3 regions of the Bacillus sp. CZDM1 genome follow, and region 2 is predicted to be linked to each of the others. Evidence: riboswitches for the same ligand, from Rfam matches in the RefSeq annotation. Region 2 holds a riboswitch; each other region holds the start of a gene.

Region 1 (8,202 bases), on a different contig from region 2:
ATGAACTTTGTACAATATTTCCGAGAGCTAGTAATCGAATGCCTAGTTTATATTCATATGTAGACGGGATTTTCTGAACCATCCCTTTTGATTCTAAAGATGCTAATAAGCGAAAGACAGTCGATTTTGTTAATCCTGTTTTTTGGCTTATTTCAGGAACGGTTAAGATCGGTTCTTCTATTGAAAAACTAGTTAAAATGTCAATCGCTCTTTCGACTGAACGGACCGTTTCACTCATGCATTATTTCGCCTCCATTTTAATTCTTATCACGGGTTCCTTATGTACCTTTTCAAAAAAAGAGACCACATAGTGAATTCCATATATAGTAAATCTCAACCATGTTTCATCTTGTGGATTTCGAATCCGGCTGGTGATTTGTTTTAATCGTAAATGATGATATAAGCCTTGTCAATTAAAAATTCAGAAAAGTTAAAACACTAGACTGTCAAATCTTTTGTAAGCAAGTACAACGAATAAATATTTATATTAATTTAAATTTTCTAATAAATAATTGACATCCAACTTTATTGTCCCGTAGAATGAATTTAAAATTCATCATACGGATTATAAATACGAAGAATGAATTCTTAATTCACTTAATGATTTTTTATTATCATTCTTCAAGGAGGTTTATCGATGGGCCAAACATTAGTAGAAAAGATTATTTCTTCACATGCAGGTAAAGAAACCTATCAAAATGAAATCGCGATTGTAGACGTGGATGCCGTTATGGCATCGGATACTACCGCTCCTTTAACCATCAAAAGTTTTGAAGAAATGGGTGGAACCCACGTTTGGGATTCATCTAAAGTCATCTTTGTCATCGATCATGCAGCACCCGCTCCTAATGAACGAATCGCAAATTTACATTCTTTAATGAGAGACTTTTCTAGAAATCAAGGAATTAAATTATACGATGCAGGTAGTGGCATCTGCCATCAACTGATGGTTGAAAATGAACACGTCAAACCTGGACAATTGGTTCTTGGCGCGGACTCCCATACTTGTACATACGGAGCACTAGGTGCCTTCGCTACTGGTGTAGGTTCAACAGACTTGGCTGCGGTACTATTAACAGGTAAAACTTGGATTAAGGTTCCCGAAACGATTAAGATCCAGTTGAATGGAACGTTACAACCTGGAGTTTCTGCGAAAGATCTTATTTTATTTTTAGTAGGGCAGTTAGGAATTGATGGCGCAACCTATAAAGCGGTTGAGTTCACCGGCGAAGCGATTGAAGCCTTAAGTTTAGACAGCCGTTTAACCATAGCAAATATGGCCATTGAAATGGGAGCTAAAGCGGGGTTTGTTGACACGATTGGGTTGGAATTGCCATATGATTTTGACTATATTCATGCAGATGAAGATGCAAAATATGAAACCGTATACATCTATGATTTTTCTACACTTGAACCACAGGTTTCTATCCCTCATTCACCAGATAACGTAAGACCAATATCTGAAGTAGAGGGTAATTCGATTCAACAAGCTTTTTTAGGGAGCTGTACAAATGGAAGATTAGAAGATTTACATGAAGCCGCCACTATTTTAGAGGGCAAAAAAGTTCATCCTGATGTCAGGTTTATGGTTGCAGCAGCTTCTAATGAAATCTACTTAAAAGCAATTCAAGATGGGACGGCTGAAATACTTGTACGTGCTGGAGCAACCTTCCTTCCATCCGGCTGCGGGCCATGTGTCGGTACACATCTTGGTGTTCCTGGTAATGATGAGGGAGTCATTTCCTCTACCAATCGTAACTTTAGAGGGAGGATGGGGAACAGAAATTCAAATGTATACCTAGGTTCTCCAGCTACTGTTGCAGCATCCGCCTTATTCGGAAAGATTACAAATCCTACAAAGCTTATGAAGGAGGAAGTGAAATGATCTTAAATGGAACTGCTCATGTCTATGGGGATAACATTGATACCGATCGAATTATCCCTGGTAAATATACAAAAACATTAAATATGCAAGAATTGGCTGACCACGTTTTTGAAGATTTAGATCCTGATTTCCGAGCGAAATTAAAGGATGGAGATATTTTAGTTGCAGGCAGTAACTTTGGCTGTGGATCTTCTAGAGAACAAGCACCGTTAGCTCTAAAAAAAGCCGGTGTCTCGATTGTGATTGCAAAATCCTTTGCTCGTATTTTTTATCGAAATGCCATTAATATTGGGTTACCTATTCTTGAAATCAGTGATCACACCATTAGCGATAAGGATAAACTAGAAGTAAATTTAACTACAGGTGAAGTAGAAAATGTAACAACATCCGTAAAATACCAGGGGTCAGAAATGCCCTTAGTGATGATTGACATTATCAATGATGGAGGGCTTGTCCCATATTTAAAGAAGAGAGGGACGTATCAATTATCGTAGATTGATTCTGCCTAAAAGTGGTGTAACTATGAAGATTTTCTCTATCGTATGTATCGCAGGTCTTTATATGTTGATGATCATGGGGACACGTCCAACCGTTTCTTTATTTGCACATGAATTAGGAGGAAGCATTAATCACATCGGATTCATTACGAGTCTATTTTCCTTGGTCCCCTTAATTTTTGCCATTGTGCTCGGGAAAGTGATCGATCAGCTTAATTCTAAAATAACCTTACTTATTGGGGGATATCTGGGCGTTTTAGGAATCATCCTGCCCAGTTTCCTTCCTAACTTTTTCGGATTATATGTATCACAACTCATTGCGGGTTCTGCTCAAACCATATTCATTCTATCTGCTCAAGATTATGTTGGAAGAATCTCTACCAAGGAAAATCGAAATCAATATGTTTCTTGGTTTAGCCTGGGGGTAGCAGCCGGAACTCTCCTTGGCCCTTTGCTAAGTGGAATCATCGCAGATTCATTCAACTTCCCCAAAACCTTTTTCGGACTAAGCCTATTCGGACTCGTAAGCTGCATTCTCATCCATTTCATTCCGAATGTATATCCTATTAAAAAGGAGATAGATTCTACTTCTTCAGTAACAAGCCATTCAACTTTTTTGGATTTACTAAAAATACCGGGATTGAGAGTAGCCTTACTCTTCAGCTCATTAATCTTATTTGCAAAAGATCTATACTTCACCTTTTTCCCACTGCTAGGATTACACTTTGGTTACAGTAACTCTATCATTGGGCTGCTGCTTTCGATAAACGGGATCGCAAGTGTCATTATTCGGTTCTGCATGACCCCTTTAATCAATCGTTTTGGAATGATTCATGTTTTTATAGGCTCTATGATCATTACGTGTGTTTCGTATTCAGCTTTACCCTTCTTTCCACAAATGATAATAGCTGGTATAATCGCGTTTATACTTGGAATGGGCTTAGGAATTGGACAGCCATTATCTATTTCGCTTACCATTGAGCATGCCCTTAACGGTCGTGTTGGCGAAGCTTTAGGAATTCGACTAACGGTTAATCGTCTAACTCAAGTTACTACACCTCTTATTTTGGGAGTACTGGCAAATATATTAGGGATTATTCATATCTTTATGGTTAGTTCTACTGTTATTGGCATTGGTACATTCATTGCGAGCAGAATCAAGGAAATTAGAAAAGATAAATTAGTCAAAAATAATAAATCGCAATCTATGTGATCATAGAAAACCATGCTTATCCAAATCGTATCCGACTCCCTAGGGATGGTTCTCACGTTTCCTACTACCTATTTACCTACTTACTAGCTATCTCATAGCCATCGGAACCTGGATGGTGCCTGTCACCCGGATTTCATACGCTGACTCCAAAATCCCCTAGTAAAAAATGGTTGTCAAAGTAGAGATTGTATATTATAGTAAATTATACAATATTTAGTGTTTTTATCTTCTATAAAATACTATATATAGATATTGACCGATAATAATGGCGTCAAATAAGACGTAATAGGGAATCTGGTGAAAGTCCAGAGCTGTACCCGCAACTGTAAATGCTGACGAACTAAGTAATCCACTGTCTTAGGATGGGAAGGTATTAGAGTAGGAAGAAGCATAAGTCAGGAGACCTGCCATTTTTATACGTATTATCTTCTTCGGGAGTTGGGGAGGTATAACGGGGCTATTCTGACTATTAGCAGTGAATGAATGCTGTTTATAGATGATTCCACGTTATTTCACCCATCAACTTTGATGGGTTTTTTGTTGTTCAAAATAAAAGTCAATTGCCACTGAAAAGAGCCATCAGAACCGTCCCCAGGGTTCCATGGTTCTGAGCAAACAAGGAGGTCCAATGTGGAAACGAAACAGGTTTTTTCTAATTTATTAGCGGAATTCAATGAAATTGTTGGTAGCAATAATCAAGATTTAATACAAGAGAATGCGAATGTCGATGGCAAGAGCCCTATGGGTATGATGGGACTCTTCGCTTCTACTAGTGCGAAGTATTACGCAATTGAACACTTATTGTCTGACGAAGTAAAACAAGCTTATATGAATGGTTATATTTATATTCATGACTTGGATTACTATGCATCAGGCACGACAACATGCGTGCAAATCCCATTAGCAAAGGTGTTAAAAGATGGTTTTGATACCGGCCATGGTCATATGCGTGAACCAAACAGTATCATGTCGGCAATGGCTTTAGCTTCTATCATCTTTCAATCGAATCAAAACCAGCAGCACGGCGGTCAAGCAATGAGTAACTTTGATTTTGATTTAGCACCTTATATATATAAGACATACGAGAAGAACGTTCAATTATTAGAAAGCGTTCAAGCTGGCTGCGACCTAGAAGAAAAAGCTTGGGAGCTGACAGATAGAGATGTCTATCAGGCTTGTGAAGCCTTTATTCACAATAGTAATTCCATGCACAGCCGCGGTGGCGGACAGGTCCCTTTCATCAGTATTAACTATGGATTAGACACTTCAAAGGAAGGGCGAATGCTTGTTAAGAATATGCTTCTTGCTACTCAAAAAGGGCTAGGAAATGGAGAAACGCCGATTTTCCCAATTCAAATCTTTAAAGTAAAAGATGGTATCAATTTAAAACAAAGTGATGTCAACTATGATTTGTTCAGGCTGTCGCTTGAAACAACAGCAAAACGTCTTTTTCCAAACTATGTGTTTGTAGATGCTCCATTCAATCTACACGATTACAAAGAAAAAGATCCTGAAACACATATCGCCACAATGGGGTGTAGAACAAGGGTACTCACAAATGTAAATGGCAAGTCAACGCCCGTGGGGAGAGGAAACCTCTCGTTTACTTCAATTAATCTGCCTTTGATTGCGGTAGAAGCAGATAACGTAGAGGAATTTTTTAAGAAGCTGGACCATTATGTTGACCTAGCAAGTCAACAACTATATGAAAGGCTCTTATATCAATCAACAAAGACACCTGCAAATTTTAAATTCTTATATGGGCAACAAATATGGAGGAATTCAGAGGAACTATACAAAGATACCTCTCTAAAAGAAGTTCTTCGTCAAGGTACATTATCCGTTGGTTATGTTGGTTTAGCGGAGGCCCTTGTTGCCCTGATTGGAAAACATCATGGAGAAAGCGACGAAGCTCAGAGCCTAGGCTTAAAAATGGTTTCCTTCATGAAAGAAAAGATGGATCTTTTAACAGAAAAGACGAAATTAAACTATACATTGCTAGCAACACCTGCCGAATCCTATGCAGGGAAAGCTTTAAAAATCGCTCGAAAAAAACATGGGGTCATCAAAGGAGTAACAGATAAGGAATGGTTTACGAATAGCAATCATGTCCCTGTCGAATATAAGATTAATGCAATCAATAAGATTAAAAAGGAAGCACCTTATCATGCGTTAACAAATGCTGGTCACATTACCTATGTGGAATTAGCAGAAGATGCTTCAAAAAATATCGATGCCCTAGAAACGTATGTGGTGGCAATGAAAGAAAATGGGATAGGGTATGGCAGTTTTAATGTTCCCGTTGATCGCTGCCTTCAGTGCGGATACAATGGCGTGATTTACAACGAATGTCCTAAGTGTAATAATCACGACGATATAGAACGCATAAGAAGAATAACTGGATACTTGGTAGGAAGCATGGAAAAATGGAACAGCTCAAAACGTAAAGAAGAAATGAATAGAGTAAAACATGGGTGTAAGAAATGAGAATCATGAAGATTGACACGGACGCTACGGATAATGGAAACGGCATCCGTACGGTCATCTATGTATCAGGTTGTACGCATTATTGTGAGGGATGTCATAATCCCTCCTCTTGGAATGCAAGCAATGGGATAGAATATAGCATAAGTGAATTGATTGAAATAATCGAAGAAAATCCCATCGCCGATGTAACCATTAGTGGCGGAGATAGTCTTACCATTCAATACGAGGAAACATTGATGCTTGTTAAGGAAATCAAAGCTAAGACGAACAAGAATATATGGCTATATACTGGTTATGTGTTTGAGGAATTACCTGAGCATAAAAAAGAGATAGTACATTATCTAGATGTGATGATAGATGGACGCTTTGAATTATCAAAAAAGGACTTACGAGTTCTATTCAGAGGTTCGTCCAATCAGCGGATCATCGATGTACAAAGAAGTATAATAGGTGATACTACCATTCTTTGGGGGCGCCAGTGGTGAGCCGAGGGTGATATTTGCATCAATTTATAAATTTATAAATCAATACAAATATCACCATTTTCACTATACCACCTTTTCGACACTTTCCAACGCTTCTTAGAAGGTCAAACCCTGCACTGCCAACATCTGTAGTGATTCTAATCAATCGATTAGTTAATCCGAATTCCCCTAATCAAACGTTTGATTAAATAGACAATAAGTCCCTTTAGTAAAAGAACTTTCTATTGTTTTCAAATGAATAATTTGCTGAAAAAAAGTAGAGAGTAGTTATGACCTTCCTCAAAATAGACAATAGAAACTAGTAAAGGTCATAACCTGACACACATCTACTGTACGAAATGTCAATCAAACGTTTGATTAAAAGCGCCAAGAATCCTTATATAAAAACGAACCTGTGCAGTTTTCTAGTGATTTTTTTGTCGTGGATATAGTCTTATGTTCTTAATCATTCTTTTCTATCCCTCAACCACTTCCATGGTGAACTCTACTAATATATGAATGAGGAAACCACACGAACCGTCCCCACGGCTTTTTCGGTCTTTTTATCTCTTATACTTTTTAACATTCTAATCATATTTGGGGCTTGTTGTTCCAATTTGAATCAAATTTCACCCTATAAATCTCATTTTCTCTGTTAAATTCAATTTTCCAAGATTCGAAGTTTCCCAATGGATGGATTATGGTAAAGCTACCTAGGAATAGATCGGAAGCGCGCTGCCTGAAGGACTTTATCAGTGGAGAGCTTTGACGAGTTAGTTGTACAGTATCAACCGATGATTCGTAAGATTATTAAATCCTTGCACATCTATAAAAATCAACATGAATTCTATCAGACGGGATTAATTGCCCTTTGGGAGGCTACACAATCCTTCGACCAACGAAAAGGCAGCTTTTCGAATTACGCCTACACGTCTATTAAAGGGAAAATGTTATCTGATATGACACAGAACAACCAATATAAGGAGAAACATATTCTTCCACAGCAGGAGGAGTTTTGGGAAAGGATTGAAGGTCAGGAATCACCACTTTTTCTTGAGAAAGAAACCATCCAATCATATTGCGAAGGCCTAACGAAAAAGGAAGCAGCATGGGTAATGAAATCATTTATCAATCAGCTATCCATTAAAGAAATAGCGGAAAGCGAAAAGGTAACCGTTTCTGCCGTTAAGCATTGGAAATTAGGGGCAATAAGAAAAATGAAGCAAAAAGTTGCAACTTATCATTAACAACTTTATTTCAACCTGGGCAGTGTGTTTATTACCTAAACTGCCCGGGTTTCTAAGGTGCTTTTACAATATCCGACAAAATCGGATATAACTCGGGGAGTGACAGGCACGAATTCAATCTTAAATCTTGGATAGTAACAAGCACAAATATCAAAAAACGCCTTCAAAAGTCATTTTTTAAGGCGTTTTTTGACGTTTGGCCCTAAAAATGTCCTCAAAAGAAGAAATGGGCAGTTCGATTTACTCAGCCAATCTCGTTATTGTAGAAGTGCTAGTCGTGAACCTTCACATTAAGCTCTCACGAAGGAACACTTTAAACTTGGTGATGAGAGGGTGTTATGAATCATGAGTATAAAATCGGGTAATACGGAAGAATTTAAGCAGTTCTCGCAATTTAGTTCCCTACAAG
Region 2 (8,202 bases):
ACAGTCAAAATAATAGTAACAAAAAGAGTCCATCCGGAATTAGCGCGAGTTTTTTAGAAGAGAATGGTTTTGCTTAATTACATATCAACGGAACTTAGAAAGGGGAGAAAAGACGTGTTTGATAAGATTGAAGAAGCATTGATAGATCTGCAAAACGGCAAAGTCATCATTGTATGTGATGACGAGGATCGAGAAAATGAAGGTGATTTTATTTCCTTGGCTGAAAAAGCTACACCTGAGGTAATCAATCTAATGGCTACGCATGGAAGAGGATTAATCTGTGTTCCGATTGATGAGGAGTTAGCACAGAAATTAGAACTTTTCCCAATGGTAGCCGTAAATACAGACGTACATGGTACGGCGTTTACAGTTAGTATTGACCATAAATTTTCAACTACAGGGATATCAGCCTTTGAACGGTCGGCAACAGTATTAAGCATGCTTGATCCGGAATCAAAGCCTTCTGATTTCAAGCGTCCAGGACATATTTTTCCATTAGTGGCCAAAAAAGGCGGAGTCTTGAGGAGAACAGGACACACCGAAGCGGCCGTGGATTTAGCAAGACTATGCGGCTCTAAGCCTGCTGGTGTCATTTGTGAAATCATGAACGACGATGGCACAATGGCACGCGTTCCGGAGTTGCGTAAAATTGCCGATGAGCTTAATGTGAAGATGATTACCATAAAAGATTTGATTGAATACCGCAATAAAAAAGACAAACTAGTCAAACGCGAAATCGAAATCAATTTACCAACGGAATTTGGTGAATTTAAGGCTGCAGGGTATTCAAACGTAATTGATGGTAAAGAACATTTAGCATTAGTAAAAGGTGAAATAAATCCTGATCATCCTATCCTTGTTCGTGTGCATTCAGAGTGTTTAACAGGCGATGTTTTTGGTTCGTTCCAATGTCAGTGCAAACCACAGTTACATGTAGCATTATCACAAATTGAACAAGAAGGAAATGGTGTGCTCCTATATATACGTCAGGGAGGCCGTGGTTTACTAAATAAATTACGGGAGGATGGTCATAACACCTTAGACGAAAATGAAAAGAATGGTACTGGAGAAGAACTAAGGGAATTTGGAATCGGTGCCCAAATATTAAAGGATTTAGGGATTAGAAAAATGAAGTTGTTAACCAATAATCCGCGAAAAATCAAAGGCATTAAGGGCTATGATCTTGAAATCATTGAAACGGTTCCCTTGCAAATGGAAATACTAGATGAAAAGGTAAAAAAATAAAACATTAACATTTATGGAGGTATTATCATGGGTAATTTTTATGAAGGTAATTTAGTAGGCTCAGGTTTAAAAATCGGAATTGTTGTCGGACGTTTTAATGAGTTTATTACGAGCAAATTGTTAAGCGGTGCGCAGGACGCCTTAAAAAGACATGGGGTAAGTGATGGAGATGTGGACATCGCTTGGGTGCCAGGAGCATTTGAAATTCCGCTAATTGCTCAAAAATTGGCGAATAGTAAAAAGTATGATGCTGTTATTACATTAGGCACCGTTATTCGCGGTTCTACTCCACATTTTGACTATGTATGTAATGAAGTAGCCAAGGGTGTTTCAAGGATTAATCTGGATAGCGGTATCCCCGTTATTTTTGGAGTTTTAACAACAGATTCGATTGAACAAGCAATTGAGCGTGCAGGAACAAAAGCTGGTAATAAGGGCTGGGATGTAGCAACTGGCGCTATAGAAATGGCTAATTTAATCCGAAATATGGAATAATAAGATCTTTTTTGAAGAAATTTGTGGGAAATGATACATTTTGAATTTTTATTCGATATAATAGGTCTATCATAAAAATATTTGTAGAATAGGTGCTTAAAAACTTTTTTAAAGTTTTTAGCTTAAAAGGGAAGTTTGGTTAAATGCCAACGCGGTCCCGCCACTGTAAATGGGAGCAACCTACATTATGTCACTGTCAATTTGATGGGAAGACGTAGGAAGCTATGACCATGAGCCAGGAAACCTGCCTAATTCTTGTGCCCCAAAAAACCTACGAGGATAGGGAGGTGTGGACGACTAGAGTCATTTTTTATAATGGAATCTAATCAAACCAACATCTCTACTAATCGTAGAGATGTTTTTTGTTTTTTAGGTGCAGGCATTTTTAATGATGTATTTTGACGCAAAGTCATTAGGGGGAAGAACAATGAAAAAATTATCATCATTATTACTTATTCTTTTATTAACAATAGGTGCTTTAGCAGCATGTGGGGAACAGAAAGAACCTGTGAAGGATCAAGAAAACAGCAGCACTGAGCAAAAAGGAGTGGAAACGGCCTTTCCCGTAACCATTAAAGATTCTTTAGATAATGAGGTTACAATTGAGGCAAAACCAGAAAAAATTGTTTCTGTGATTCCAAGTAATACAGAGATTGCTTTTGCGCTGGGACTTGGTGAAGAAGTTGTGGGTGTATCTAATTTTGACAACTATCCGGAGGATGTTGCATCAAAAGAGAAGATCGGTGATATGAACCTAAACATCGAAAAAATTATTTCTTTACAACCCAATCTAGTATTGGCACATGAATCAACTGCTGATAATGGGAAAGAAGGACTCCAACAGCTTAGAGATGCTGGAATTGCTGTTTTAATCATTAATGATGCACTCAATTTTGAACAGGTGTATGATACGATCAACATGATTGGAAAAGCAACTGGTGAAACAAAAGCAGCTGAAGAACTAATTAAAGGGATGCAGGATAAATTAACAGAAATTAAAGCCAAAGCTGAAGAAATAAACGAAAAGAAAAAGGTGTTTGTAGAAGTATCTCCTGCTCCGGATGTGTTTACAACCGGAAAAAACACATTTATGGATGAAATGATCAGTTTGATTAATGCTGAAAATATTGCAAGCGATCAAGAAGGCTGGATTAAAATGGATCAAGAATCAATCATTGAGCGAAACCCAGATGTCATCATTACTACATATGGATTTTATACGGAAAATGCAACAGAACTATTGTTAAGCAGACAGGGTTGGGAAAATGTCAATGCAATAAAAACCAAGCAAGTCATCGATGTGGATTCTGATACTGTTACACGTTCAGGCCCAAGGATTGTAGAAGGAGTAGAGGAACTTGCAAAGGCTGTCTATCCGGAAATTTTTAAATAATAAAGTATTAGCCTATTTGATAGCAGGAAGCTTCCTGCTCCTTTCAATTTTATTAGGAATTTCGATAGGAACCGTTTCGGTTCCTATCTTTACCATTATCCAAATCATCATGTCGAAGCTATTTGGCTTTATTTCACTAGATCAAATTGACCCCATGTTTTCGAGTATCGTTTTAAACATTCGTTTGCCACGAGTTATATTGGCTGGTTTAGTAGGAGCATCTCTCGCCATTGCAGGAGCAGCCTTTCAAGGTCTATTAAGGAATCCTTTAGCGGACCCCTATACGTTAGGTGTATCATCGGGCGCGTCCGTGGGGGCGGTCCTCACATTATTTTTCCAATTATCAATCCCTTTTATTGGAAGCTTCACGCTGCCCTTACTCAGTATCTTATTTTCATGGGTTACGATATTTTTAGTGTTAGCTTTTGCCCGAAAAATTGAACGCTCGATGAGGGTGGAAACGATTATCTTAACAGGAATCATCTTTAGTTCCTTTCTCGGTGCGATTATTTCACTCATGATTGCTTTAACCGGTGATGAACTTAGGCAGATTATTGGCTGGCTTTTAGGTAGCGTATCGATGAGAGGCTGGGAATACATAAAAATTATTTTACCTTTTTTTGTTCTAGGATCAGTCATCCTTATTTTTAATACAAAAGAATTAAATGCTATGTCCTTTGGTGAAGAACGTGCCCACCACTTAGGTGTGAACGTTCAAAAGAGAAAACTAATGATCCTGACTGCAGGATCGATATTAACAGGAGCTGCAGTTGCGGTTTCAGGGACGATTGGTTTTGTTGGGCTGGTGATTCCACATCTTTCAAGATTATTGTGGGGTCCTGATCATAGGCACCTGCTGCCATTATCGATTATTACGGGAAGTGGATTTTTAATTTTGGCAGATTTAATTTCGAGAACAATTATTTCTCCAACAGAGCTGCCGATTGGAGTCATAACGGCTTTATTTGGTGCCCCAGTATTTGCATTAATCCTATTACAGAGAAAAAGAACGGAAAGAAGTGGATAAAGGATGCTTAGGGTTCAAGATGTATCAGGCGGGTATTCAGATGAATCTGTATTAAAGGATATTTCCTTTGAAGTTCAAACTGGTGAGTTATTCGGTATATTGGGACCTAATGGAAGCGGCAAGACGACTCTGTTAAAAATGATAAGTGGAATCCTGCCGATTGCAAAAGGTGATATTTTCATTAAAGGTAAACGTCTACAGGAGTTTAATTCAAAACAGCTTGCACAAATCGTAGCTGTTTTGTCACAGCATTCTACGCAATCCTTTTCCTATACCGTAAAAGAAACCGTTTCTCTTGGTCGTTATGCCCATCAAACGGGCTGGTTTCAGACATGGGGAGAAAAGGATGAAAGCATCGTGCAGCGTGTAATGAAACAGACAGGTATCGCTTCTTTCAAAAATAAAAATATCCAAGAGTTATCCGGCGGCGAAAAACAAAGGGTATTTCTGGCGCAGGCACTTGCCCAAGAACCGGAAATTCTTCTTTTAGATGAACCAACCAATCACTTAGATTTATCCTATCAGAAAGAATTGCTGGATTTGTTAAAACACTGGACGACAGAAACGGGTTTGACAGTCCTTTCCATCTTTCATGATTTAAATCTTGCAGGATTATACTGCGATCGTTTGCTTCTCCTTGAAAACGGAAGTATTAATATAAACCATATCCCGAATGAAGTGCTTAGGGAAGAAAGAATACGAGACGTTTATCATACCGAAATTAAGAAGCATCCCCATCCAAGAGTAGCTGCACCACAAATGGTGTTATTACCCGAAGAGAAGCAGGATATGGAAAAAGTTCAAATCGATGAAAAATTGCTGCGAATGACCAAAGAGTTTATCGAGATAAAAGCCCCTTCTCCATTAAGGACGATGTCTTCTGGGGTTATTGGATCGGGAACAGGCTGGCATCATACGTTTGTTAATCGTCACGTTGGAAAAGACTATAACTGCAGCGATCATCGCAAAGAAATGGCAGACTTTTTAAAAGCAAATAGCTTTGAACCTTCTGAAACAGTTGGAATGATGACAGCAGTCGTCCTTGAAGATGTTGCCTATAAGCACATCGAAGGGTTAGGTTTTTCACTTTTTGTTGTGGTAACGGCAGGTGTTGGTAACGCTGTCGATTCCTCCAAAAGTGTACAGCATACATTTGAACAGGTGCCTGGCACCATCAATACATGGATATTCGTTAATGGTGAATTAACGGAGGAAGCATTTATTCAATCTATAATGACTGCAACGGAAGCAAAAGCGAAAGCGCTCCATGATTTAAAGGTTATGGATGGAGTGACAGGCACCATTGCTACGGGGACTTCCACAGATAGTATTTTAATTGCCGCTGCACAGGCTGGAGAAATTCTAGAGTATGCGGGTACGATTACTCCTTTAGGAAAACTGATTGGAAAAGCCGTTTACGAGTGCACGACAGAGGGTATTCGAAAATCTCAAAAGAGGAAATTCGTATGATAGTTTATCATTTAACTGCCATAACCATTGCTTATTTCATTGATAAGCTTGTAGGGGATCCACCTAATTGGCCGCATCCTGTTAGGTGGATAGGATCGTTGATTTCATTCTTTGAAAAAGTGTTAAACCACGGACAAAATAAAAGAATCAAAGGGATTTTAATGCTCCTTTTTGTACTATTGATAGTATTTTCTATCGGAATTTTACTTGTAGTAATTAGTTATCGGATTCATCCTATTGCAGGGATTGTTGTTGAAAGTTGTATTATTGCAACAACAATTGCCCAAAAAAGTCTAAAGGATGCTTCGCTTGATGTCTATGGTCCCTTAGAAAAAGGCGACTTGGCCGGCGCAAGAATAAAACTTTCATACATTGTTGGCAGAGATACAGATACTTTAAATGAAGGTGAAATTGCACGAGGAGCAATCGAAACGGTGGCTGAAAATACGAGTGATGGGGTGACAGCTCCTTTGTTTTGGGCGCTGATTGGAGGTGCTCCGCTGGCACTGGTTTATCGGGCAACGAATACCTGTGATTCAATGGCAGGTTATTTGAATGAGAGATTTAAAGATTTCGGTTGGGCTTCTGCTAAGTGGGATGATGTAATGAATTGGATTCCCAGCAGGGTTACGGGAATCCTTATGCTAATCGGGACAAAGCCTATCAAAATGGAGTATCGACGGGCGTTGATGATATTGTTACGAGATGCAAAGAAGCATCCAAGTCCAAACAGCGGCTGGGGTGAAGCGGCGGTGGCTGCGATTTTAGGTATTCAGCTAGGCGGTATCAATTATTACAAAGGAATACTTTCAAACCGGGCAAAGATGGGGGAGCCTCTACAACCTATTCAAGCAGGTCATATTTTATTGGCTAATAGAATCTTAGATAAAACCGTTTTTTTATTTTTGCTATTTTTATGGATAGGAGGGATGATTCTTGAATTGGCCTTCACATGGATCTAATCCGCAGCACCTTTTTAAGTCGATGGGGCTTTCGCTCCCAGATAAGTATATAGATTTTAGTGCAAATATTAATCCTATAGGCCCGCCTTCCGTTCTGAAAGAGAAATGGAATGATTTTTATCAGGAAATTAATGTGTATCCAGACCCATTTGCTGAACAACTTAAGAGCAGGATAGTAGAAAGTGAACAAATTTCTGATGATTCCATCTTAATTGGAAATGGAGGAGCTGAACTCATTACCCTTGTGGCAAGGTTTCTGACAGGTAAAAAGGTAATAGTGGTGGAACCAACTTTTTCTGAATATGAAAAGGCTTGTCGGGCTAATCATTGTGAGATTCAATATCATCAACTGAAAGAGCCAAATTTTGCGCTAAGTATGGATGAGCTACGCCCAAAATTACCGAGTGCAGATGCCTTATTCTTGTGTAATCCAAATAATCCGACGGGTATTCAATATTCTGTATCAACAATACTTTCAATTATTGAGGAATGTGAAAAACAAAATTGCTTCGTGATTTTGGATGAAGCATTCTATGATTTTTTAATAGATTATCATTCTTTTATTCCTTACATAAATAGGTTCTCGAATTTAATCATCATCCGTTCAATGACAAAAATGTTTGCGATTCCAGGACTTCGTTTAGGATATGCAGCTGCCCCCTCAAACATCATTGCGGAACTTAGCACATTGCAGCCGCATTGGAGTATCAATACAATCGCATTATTGGCGGGTGATCTTTGTTTACAAAATAAAAAATTCATTAAACAGACCCAAGTCTATATTTGGGAAGAGCGGGAACGGTTATTTACTTTTTTTAAGAAGAAAAATTTTGTGATTACACCTTCCCAAGTTAATTTTTATTTGTTAAGAGATCCCTGTCTCAAGGATCAGTTTAGCTTTTTTGAATTTCTTTTGCACAAGGGGATCATTCCCCGCCACACGTTTAATTTTCCAGGGTTGGAAGGAAATTGGCTTCGCTTCGCAATAAAAAGCAAGGAAGAAAATAGTAAATTAATGGAGGTGTTGCTGGAATGGCGGCAGCTTCATTAATCTTTATTTCTGGCGGGGTTAGAAGCGGGAAAAGCAGCTTTGCTGAAAAAATGGCACTAGAGCTCGCAAAAGAAAATGGTGGTAAATTAAACTATTTGGCAACAGGTGTGGCTTCCGACCAAGAAATGCGGGACCGAATTGCAAAGCATCAGAATGACCGTGAAGCTGAAAATTTCCAATGGAGAACGGTTGAACAGTCTCAAAATATTGGGGAGATTGCTCATTTTTTTAACATCGAAGATATTATTTTACTTGATTGTGTTACGACCCTCTTAAATAATGAACTGTTTTCTGCAAACCAAAAATGGGATAACTCATTTTTAGCAAATGTAATGGAAAGGATCACAACAGGAATAATTGAAATACGTGACAGAGCAAAAGTATTAATCGTTGTTAGTAATGAAGTTTTCCATGAGTCAATGGCTGAGAATGACCTCGTATTTTCATATGGACGAATTCTCGGAAAAATTCATCAGCAGTTGGTGAAGTCCGCTGATCAAGCATTTTTAGTTGAGGCGGGAATACCGACCAACATGAAGGGAGTTAGGAAATGAGAGGA
Region 3 (8,202 bases), 140 kb from region 2:
AATTCTTCTAGTTCCGTTAAAAAATTTTGGAATAACTTAATTTCTAATTGAGCATCATTCGTCATTTTTGTTAAAGCTGGAAAGTTCGTCAAATTGGTTCTTAAATATCCTGCCAGCTCTACTGCCTTTAGATAAAAACCTTCAAAATCCTTCTTAAATGTCTTGCTTTTCTTTTTTAATTTCTTTTCTACACCATCTAAATTTAAATATATAGCGTCTGAATGACCTGCTGCGTCTAATATCCAAAGTAGGTGATGATGAAGTTCATGGTAAACGGGAGGGACTTTCCCCTCTTTCAAATGATTTAAAATCCTTAAATATTCCTCTAATTCATTTACCATGTGATTAATAAAAGTAGGTGAAAGGTGAATTTTGATTTTTCCGACGAGGTGTTTTCGTATTAATTCTAATTTGAATTCCCGTAATTTTAGTACCTCTGGTTCTACTTGTGCTGTTAGTTGTTTCAGTGGTGAGGATTTTGCGCGTTCTAGAAGTGTATCAAATATGTTAATAAAATTTGTAGCCTGCTCAATCTCAACTTTTTGAATTGGCGCAAGAGCTTCAAAAATAAACCTAGAATGATCACCTAATATTTGAAGCCAAAAACGGTGTTCAAATCTGGCTGACCTTTCAAAAACTTCGTTCATGTCCATTCCTCCTAGGAAAAAAATACCCACACTAATTTGATATTTATTCTCCTATAGAACTTCTTATGAACATCGGTTCTTGGGATAAGTGAATAACTAGCGGAGCTATAACTACTTGCATTAACAATTTCGGGAAAATATACAGGAAATGAAGAGACAAATGGAGAATTACTTTCATATTAATCATTAGGAGTTTTGTAAAGATGGAAAAAATAGCTATTATTTCAGACATTCATGGAAATATCCCTGCGTTAGAATCGGTACTAGCTGATATAGATTCTAGAAACATTAAGCGAATTTTTTGCTTAGGTGATTTAGTTGGAAAAGGACCACAATCAAGCATGGCAGTCCAAATAATCCAAAAGCGTTGTGAAAAAGTGGTTAGGGGTAATTGGGATGATTTCTTTCCTAAACCCCAGGAATCCAAAACAATCAAATGGCATCAAAACCAATTAACGAAAATACAAATGAATGAATTGGGAAAACTACCGTTTTCAGTAGAGTTTATGATGAGCGGTAAACTAGTCAGAATGTTTCATGCTTCACCGCGGAGTGTTTATGAAAGAATACAACCTTGGGATTCTCTTGATCGTCGCTTAAGTATGTTTGAGAACACAGAACTCACAAAAAATATGGCCGGAAAAAGAGAGCCTGATGTTGTTTTATATGGAGATATTCATAATGCCTATCAGCAAAATATTAAAGGTAAAACCTTATGTAACGTGGGCAGCGTAGGGAATCCTCTTGATCTCACTCAGGCATCCTATGCTATTCTCGAGGGAGAATATAACCAAAGTGGAAATGGAGTCTTTTCGATTCAGCTTGTTCGAGTTCCATATGATATCGAAGCATCCATACAAATAGCCCAAGAAATGGAAATGCCCGAGCTTGGAGAATATATTCAAGAATTAAAAACAGCAAAATATCGAGGAATAAAAAAGTAGAGATTTTAGTGAAGACCATTTTAAAGGTATTCTTTTAGGTCCAATCCTAAATCAAATATCACATTAAAGACATTTCATTTTCCGCAGAAGCAAATTCTGCTTATGTTTCAGGCGTTCAAGGAGTCTCCCAGCACAAAACATGCTTTTAGAGTCTCCAATCGGCCATATTTATAAATTACGTTACCTGATTTTCCATACTAACACGCAATAGTAGTATTTCAACAAATTTCCTGCAACGTTTTATATCCTGTTCCTGTGGCAAAAGTTCAACCTTTAAGGTAGCAGCTAAGTTCGTGTGAACATAAAGCATGTCTCGAAATTGATCAACCGCTCCACAAAACATTGGATAAAAGCTATCTCCTGTTCCAAAAACGGCAGTCGTAATGTCTTTTCTCTTAATTGATTCAAACGCTTGATAGAGCTGCCTCATTTCCATTGGGATTTCACCATTTCCCCATGTGTACGTTCCTATGACAACTGCCTTATATTGGCTTAAGTCTTCCAATGAAAACTCATTTATACTATAAATTGATATATTGACTGACATCCCTAGCAAGATTTGATAAAGTTCTTCAGCTAATTCTTTTGTGTTTCCGGATACGGACGCATAAATAATAACAACGGATATTTTACAGTTCTTCAAATCCATTGGACTGCGAGACCTTTGAATAGGTTCTGGACTTTTGTTCAAAGAAATCCGATTTTGTCTCATTCATCATTTCATCCCCAAAAATTTGAATCCACGGCATCGGATTGTTTCTTTCTTTATAAAGATTTTTCAAGCCAAGCTGTTTCAACCGCTTATTTGCCAAATATTCTACATACCACTCGAATTCTACTAAATCAATCCCTTTTATGTCAGATAAAATGTATTGAGCCCACTCTTTTTCTAGTGCAACAGCCTCATTAATCGTTTCATAGACATAGTGGATATTTTCATCCGTATGAAGTTCAGGGTTTTCAGTTAGAAGAATCCGAATAAATTGAGAAATAAAATAGGCATGCTGCATTTCATCTCGTTGAATATAACTAATCATCGTACTTGTTTTCAGCATTTTTTGCTGACGTGCTAAATGGTAGAAAAAAGCAAAACCGGCGTAAAAGAAAATCCCCTCTAGATTGATGGAGTTTACACTTAACTTAAATAACGATTGTGACGTTGGATTTTGTCTAAATTCCTCATATGAGTCTAAAATTAATTGATTTCGTTTTAGGACAATGTGATCACTTTTCGCTTGATTAAATCGATGATTTTGTTCACCTATCGGTATAAGTGAGCTAAGTATATAAGAATATGACTCATTATGAACGGCTTCTTGTTGTGAAATAACCGCAAAGATCGCTTTGAAACTAGAGTCCGTCACATAATCCATAACTTGACTCATGGTTGGTGTTTGCAAGCTATCAAGTGAAGCAAGCTGCGTATTAATACGTAAAAACACATCCTTTTCATGATTACTAAGGGATTCCCATTGTTTTATATCATCCTGCATATTAATTTCTTGCGGTTTCCAAAAGTTCGATAATAGAGTTTGATATAAGTCGTACATTTTCGGATAGGCAATATCATTCCAATTAAGAATACCTGAAGACTCACCATTTATGATCCTAGTGGATTTGTTTGGAAAATCTGGATTTAGTAATTTTATTTTGGTTAATGGTGTATGTATCATCAAATAAAAACCTCCTCGATCGTTTCTTTTAACTTTGACATGCTTCACATTCTTCTATCTCAGTTTGCGATGTGCTTCTTACGTAATAGGTTGTTTTTAATCCCTGCTTCCACGCTTGCATATGAAGATTTAATAACTCTATTGCTTTAATATCATGACGAACATAGAGATTAAAGCTAATCGATTGGTCAATATGGCGCTGCCTGGCTGCGTTTTGCAAAATACTCCAATTCTGATCCAGAACATGCCTGGTACGTCGATAAAAGTTGTAACTGTTATGGTCTAAATCAGGTGCGGTGACTTTAAACTTGAAATTTTTCTTCTCCTCTGCGTATTCAACTGCATATAAAGGATCGATCCCATCTGTTGAACCACCAATCTTTGCAGTGGATGAGTTTGGGGCGATCGCCATCATCCAGCCATTTCGAACCCCATACTTTGAAATATCCTCCATCAATTGGTTCCATCGGTCTGATTCATACCCTTTCCGTTCAAAGTACTCGCCTGATTGCCATTCTGAACCTTCAAACTTCTTATAGGCACCCTTTTCCTTAGCTAATTCCATAGATGAACGAATCGTAAGATAAGCAATTTCCTTATATAGTTGATCAGCAAATTTAACAGCCCTTTCGGATTCCCAAAAAATCCCCTCTAATGCGAGAAGGTGATGCCAGCCAAACGTACCTAACCCCACTGGACGATATTGCTTATTTGTCACCTCGGCTTGTCCGACAGCAATGGTATTCAGATCAATAACATTATCTAACATTCTCATTTGAATAGGGATTAATCTTTCTAATACATTGGCTTTTACAGATTTCGGCAGATTAATAGATGATAGATTGCAGACAACAAAGTCTCCAGGTTTTCGAACTATGACAATATTTCCTTCTTCATCCTTAAATTCTTTAATAATGGTAGTGGCAGACATATTCTGGGTTATCTCGGTACACAAATTACTGCAAAAAATCGATGTACGTCCCTTTCCTCTTACATGTTTGTTGGGATTTTGACGATTTACTTCATCGCGATAAAACATATATGGAGTACCTGTTTCTAATTGAGAAATCATAATCCTTGCCATAATATCCATAGCTCGATAGGTTTTCCGAGGAAGTAGAGGATGGTTGACCGCTTCTTCATACTTTTCAGTAAAAAACTTTATATCGCACTCATCATAAAAATCTTCCAAACCGAGGGGATTTCCTTCTTGATCCTTCCAACCCATCATTTGTTTTACTTGATGCGGACAAAAGGTATGCCATTCTCCAACACTTCTGCCGTTTTCATCAACTTCTTCTAACTTTTTCATAAACAAGTCTGGTATCGAAACACCTGTAAAAATATCATGAGCCTTACGTCTTTCGTCCCCGTTGTTTGTTTTTAAGTCTAAAAAGCCGTTCATAATATCTTTGTGAAATACATCTAAATAAACGGCAATCGCCCCTTGCCTTTGTCCCAATTGGTCAACACTCACAGCCGTATCATTAATAAGACGAATCCAAGGTACCACCCCAGAGGAATTACCTTTAAATTTCTTTATATCTGAACCTAAGGCACGTACCTTGCCTAGATAAACGCCTAGACCGCCACCGTCCTTACTTAATCTAGCAATATCCCAATTGTTCAAATAAATTCCATCTAATGAATCTTCTACTGTATCAATAAAACAGGAAGAGAGCTGGCCAAAACTTTTCCCAGCATTTGATAGTGTTGGTGTAGCAACGGTCATGTACAAGTTGCTTAGTGCCCAGTATGCTTCTTTAACATAGGTTAATCTGATTGCCTTTTGTTCCTTTCTCATTAATGTCATGGCGATAATCATAAACCGTTCTTGAGGCAATTCGTATAGGTTTCCTTCGTAATCTTTTGCTAAGTAACGATCTGCTAGTAAAAACAACCCTATATAATTAAACAAATAATCCCGTTCTGACGATATTTCTGCTCCTAATATTTCAATCTCTTCTTTTGTGTAATCTTGTAATAGATCCTTAGAGTAGATTCCTATTCTAGTTAATTCAGCAATCAGAATGTAAAAATCTCCGTATTTTTTTTCCGACTTATCCCCCCTGCTTTTTGACGCATTCTGATAAAGTTCCTGTAAATACAGATTTGCTGCAAGAAAGGTCCAATTTGGGTCGGTCATTGAGATTTGATTTAATGCATAAAGAAGTGAGTGTTCATAAATTGAAGACTCTTCAAGATTATCAATCTTTTCAAATAATTCAGCTGTATCCAGATTATATTTTTCAGATACTCTTTTCACTGCTGCAAAAACTGTATCTTTTTCTGAATAAACACGATTTACTGCCATAGCCATTCCTCTTTTCTATCGAATTGACTTCGAGAGTGAAACAACAAAAAACCCATCAATGAAGATGGGTTCATAACGTGGAATAATCTATCATACAGTACTTAGTCACTGTAATAGTAGGCATACCCTCGTTATATCCTCCCAACTCCCGAAGAAGATAATACGTAATAATAATGGCAGGTCTCCTGACTTGTGCCTCTTCCTACTCTAATCCCTTCCCGTCCAATGACAGTGGATATGATTATTTCGTCAGCACTTACAGTTGCGGGTACAGCTCTGGATTCTCACCAGATTCCCTATTAAGTCTATACAGACACCATTAAATTTGGTCATTATCTATATTTAGTGTCACAACCTTACAATCAACACTAAATATTGTATAACAACAAATATAATATACATTATCTACTTTGACAATAACAAAAAAAATTCTCAGAAAATTATGTACGAATGTTTTTTTGTATGTTATATTAATTGGCAATTACATATCGTGTAAGAATTGGTGCCAAGCTGAGGCTTGGCTTAAAAGGGAAGAACGGTGTAATTCCGTCGCTGTCCCGCAACTGTAATTCGGAGTGAATCACAAATACCACTGTCTTTTGATGGGAAGGTGTGATGAACATTGATGATGAGCCAGGAGACCTGCCAATTCTAGTACACACCAAATACCTACGTGGAATAGGTGGTGACCTTCGTACGACAAACGAGTTATGAGTTGTTTGATTTCTTAGACATACCTTTAACTTGAATGTATAGCCATTTCCTTTTCATGGAGATGGCTTTTTTGTATTTGGAATATGTAAATGTAAAGGAGGAATGGTAAAAATGAATTTAGTGAGTACAGCCATTGGTTACCCCTACATTGGTGGTAATCGAGAGTGGAAACGCTGTGTGGAATCTTTTTGGAAGGATCAGATATCAGAGGAAGAGTTTATCTTTGAGATGAAGACCATACGCTTGAATCATTTGAGGCACCAGCAAACATTAGGATTAGACATTCTCACGGTCGGAGATTTTACTTTTTATGACCGTATGCTAGATCTCGCGACCATGTTCGGTTTAATTCCAGCCCGTTATAAATGGAAAAGTGAAAAGGTAGATTTAACAACTTATTACGCAATGGCACGTGGAGCAAACAATGTTGTAGCTTCTGAAATGACAAAGTGGTTTAATACAAACTACCATTACATTGTTCCTGAGTATGAAGACAAGCCACTAAAATTAACTCAAAACTACATTTTAGATTATTTTTTAGAAGCGAAGTTTGAACTAGGTCTAATTACAAAGCCGACCATTATAGGTCCCTATTCTTTTGTTCAATTATCGAAGGGTTATGATTCACTATCCAAAGCATCCTTTATTTTAAGACTCTTACCTCTTTATGCTCAAGTACTCCAACAACTTGTAGATGCAGGGGCAGAGTGGATTCAAGTGGAAGAACCAGCATTAGTCCTTTCACTAGCACCTGAAGATGTAAAACTAGTTCAACAAATTTATAAACAATTAAGAGTTGAAGTCCCAGCAGCGAAATTGATGTTACAAACCTATTTTGAAGGACTATCAGCGTATGAAGAGCTCATTCAATTACCTGTTGCAGGAGTTGGTCTTGATTTTATTCATGGTGCTGATGAGAATATGTCTTCACTCCGTAAATACGGATTCCCAGAAGATAAAGTATTAGGGATTGGAATCATAAATGGGCGTGATATTTGGCGGGCAAATTTGGCTGAAAAAGCAATGATGACAAAAGCAATTTTATCTTTAAGCGGTGTAAAGGAAGCTTGGGTTCAATCTTCTTGCAGTATGCAGCATGTTCCGGTGACAACTAAATCTGAAAAGACTCTTGATGCAACATTACTAAATGCATTATCCTTCGCCGATGAGAAAATCATTGAGTTAACACACATAAAATCCTTTGTTTCAGACGAGAATTGGTCAGGAAATAAAAGTGTGTCACAAAGTATGGCGGCTATTCAAGCCTTAGAACAGCATGAGACGAGGAAAAACACACGTGTGAAGGAGCTTTTGTTACAAGTTAAACCTGAGAATTTCACACGTCCAATGCCATTTAAGGAACGTCAACCTTTACAGCAAGCGTCGTTACAATTACCAGATTTTCCAACAACAACAATTGGCAGCTTCCCACAATCGGATCAAGTAAAACGAACACGAACAGCATGGCGCAAAAATGAAATAACAGACTCTGATTACGCTGCGTTTGTGAAAAGTGAAACAGCACGTTGGATAGAAATCCAAGAAGAAATAGGCCTTGATGTCCTCGTTCATGGTGAATTTGAAAGAACAGATATGGTCGAATTCTTTGGTGAAAAGCTGAAAGGTTTTGCTTTTACAGAAAAAGCCTGGGTGGTATCATATGGGTCACGTTCTGTAAAACCACCGATTATCTACGGTGACATCGAGTGGACATGGCCAATGACTGTGAAGGAAGTAGTAGAAGCACAGCAATTAACGTCTAAGTATGTTAAAGGAATGTTAACAGGCCCTGTCACCATCTTAAATTGGTCTTTTGTCCGTGATGATCTTTCTCGTGAACATGTAGCCAACCAAATTGCCTTAGCCCTGAAGGAAGAAATTCAAGCATTAGAAAATGCGGGCATCGCTAT

What was found. A riboswitch is a leader RNA that binds a small molecule or an ion and turns the genes downstream of it on or off. The one in region 2 is predicted to bind cobalamin.
Region 1: linked by a shared signal. The riboswitch ahead of ACY3XC_RS23695 (anaerobic ribonucleoside triphosphate reductase) and the one ahead of ACY3XC_RS11740 (ABC transporter substrate-binding protein) in region 2 are both predicted to bind cobalamin.
Region 3: linked by a shared signal. The riboswitch ahead of ACY3XC_RS12415 (ribonucleoside-diphosphate reductase subunit alpha) and the one ahead of ACY3XC_RS11740 (ABC transporter substrate-binding protein) in region 2 are both predicted to bind cobalamin.

What each region holds. Positions count from the first base shown of each region.
Region 1 is NZ_JBUESO010000014.1:7,875-16,076, reverse strand. It holds gene ACY3XC_RS23715 (IclR family transcriptional regulator) at 1-238, opposite strand, end outside; gene ACY3XC_RS23710 (3-isopropylmalate dehydratase large subunit) at 638-1,885, shown strand; gene ACY3XC_RS23705 (3-isopropylmalate dehydratase small subunit) at 1,882-2,379, shown strand; gene ACY3XC_RS23700 (MFS transporter) at 2,408-3,595, shown strand; cobalamin riboswitch at 3,845-4,021, shown strand; gene ACY3XC_RS23695 (anaerobic ribonucleoside triphosphate reductase) at 4,226-6,082, shown strand; gene nrdG (anaerobic ribonucleoside-triphosphate reductase activating protein) at 6,079-6,567, shown strand; gene ACY3XC_RS23685 (sigma-70 family RNA polymerase sigma factor) at 7,302-7,793, shown strand; gene ACY3XC_RS23680 (hypothetical protein) at 8,139-8,202, shown strand, end outside.
Region 2 is NZ_JBUESO010000004.1:299,502-307,703, reverse strand. It holds gene ribE (riboflavin synthase) at 1-77, shown strand, start outside; gene ribB (3,4-dihydroxy-2-butanone-4-phosphate synthase) at 115-1,245, shown strand; gene ribH (6,7-dimethyl-8-ribityllumazine synthase) at 1,273-1,740, shown strand; cobalamin riboswitch at 1,814-2,006, shown strand; gene ACY3XC_RS11740 (ABC transporter substrate-binding protein) at 2,168-3,133, shown strand; gene ACY3XC_RS11735 (FecCD family ABC transporter permease) at 3,099-4,160, shown strand; gene ACY3XC_RS11730 (adenosylcobinamide amidohydrolase) at 4,164-5,630, shown strand; gene cbiB (adenosylcobinamide-phosphate synthase CbiB) at 5,627-6,592, shown strand; gene cobD (threonine-phosphate decarboxylase CobD) at 6,567-7,643, shown strand; gene ACY3XC_RS11715 (bifunctional adenosylcobinamide kinase/adenosylcobinamide-phosphate guanylyltransferase) at 7,625-8,197, shown strand; gene ACY3XC_RS11710 (cobyric acid synthase) at 8,194-8,202, shown strand, end outside.
Region 3 is NZ_JBUESO010000004.1:443,254-451,455, forward strand. It holds gene ACY3XC_RS12395 (DUF2935 domain-containing protein) at 1-647, opposite strand, end outside; gene ACY3XC_RS12400 (metallophosphoesterase family protein) at 851-1,591, shown strand; gene ACY3XC_RS12405 (flavodoxin domain-containing protein) at 1,767-2,240, opposite strand; gene ACY3XC_RS12410 (ribonucleotide-diphosphate reductase subunit beta) at 2,221-3,264, opposite strand; gene ACY3XC_RS12415 (ribonucleoside-diphosphate reductase subunit alpha) at 3,293-5,578, opposite strand; cobalamin riboswitch at 5,737-5,914, opposite strand; cobalamin riboswitch at 6,062-6,242, shown strand; gene metE (5-methyltetrahydropteroyltriglutamate--homocysteine S-methyltransferase) at 6,404-8,202, shown strand, end outside.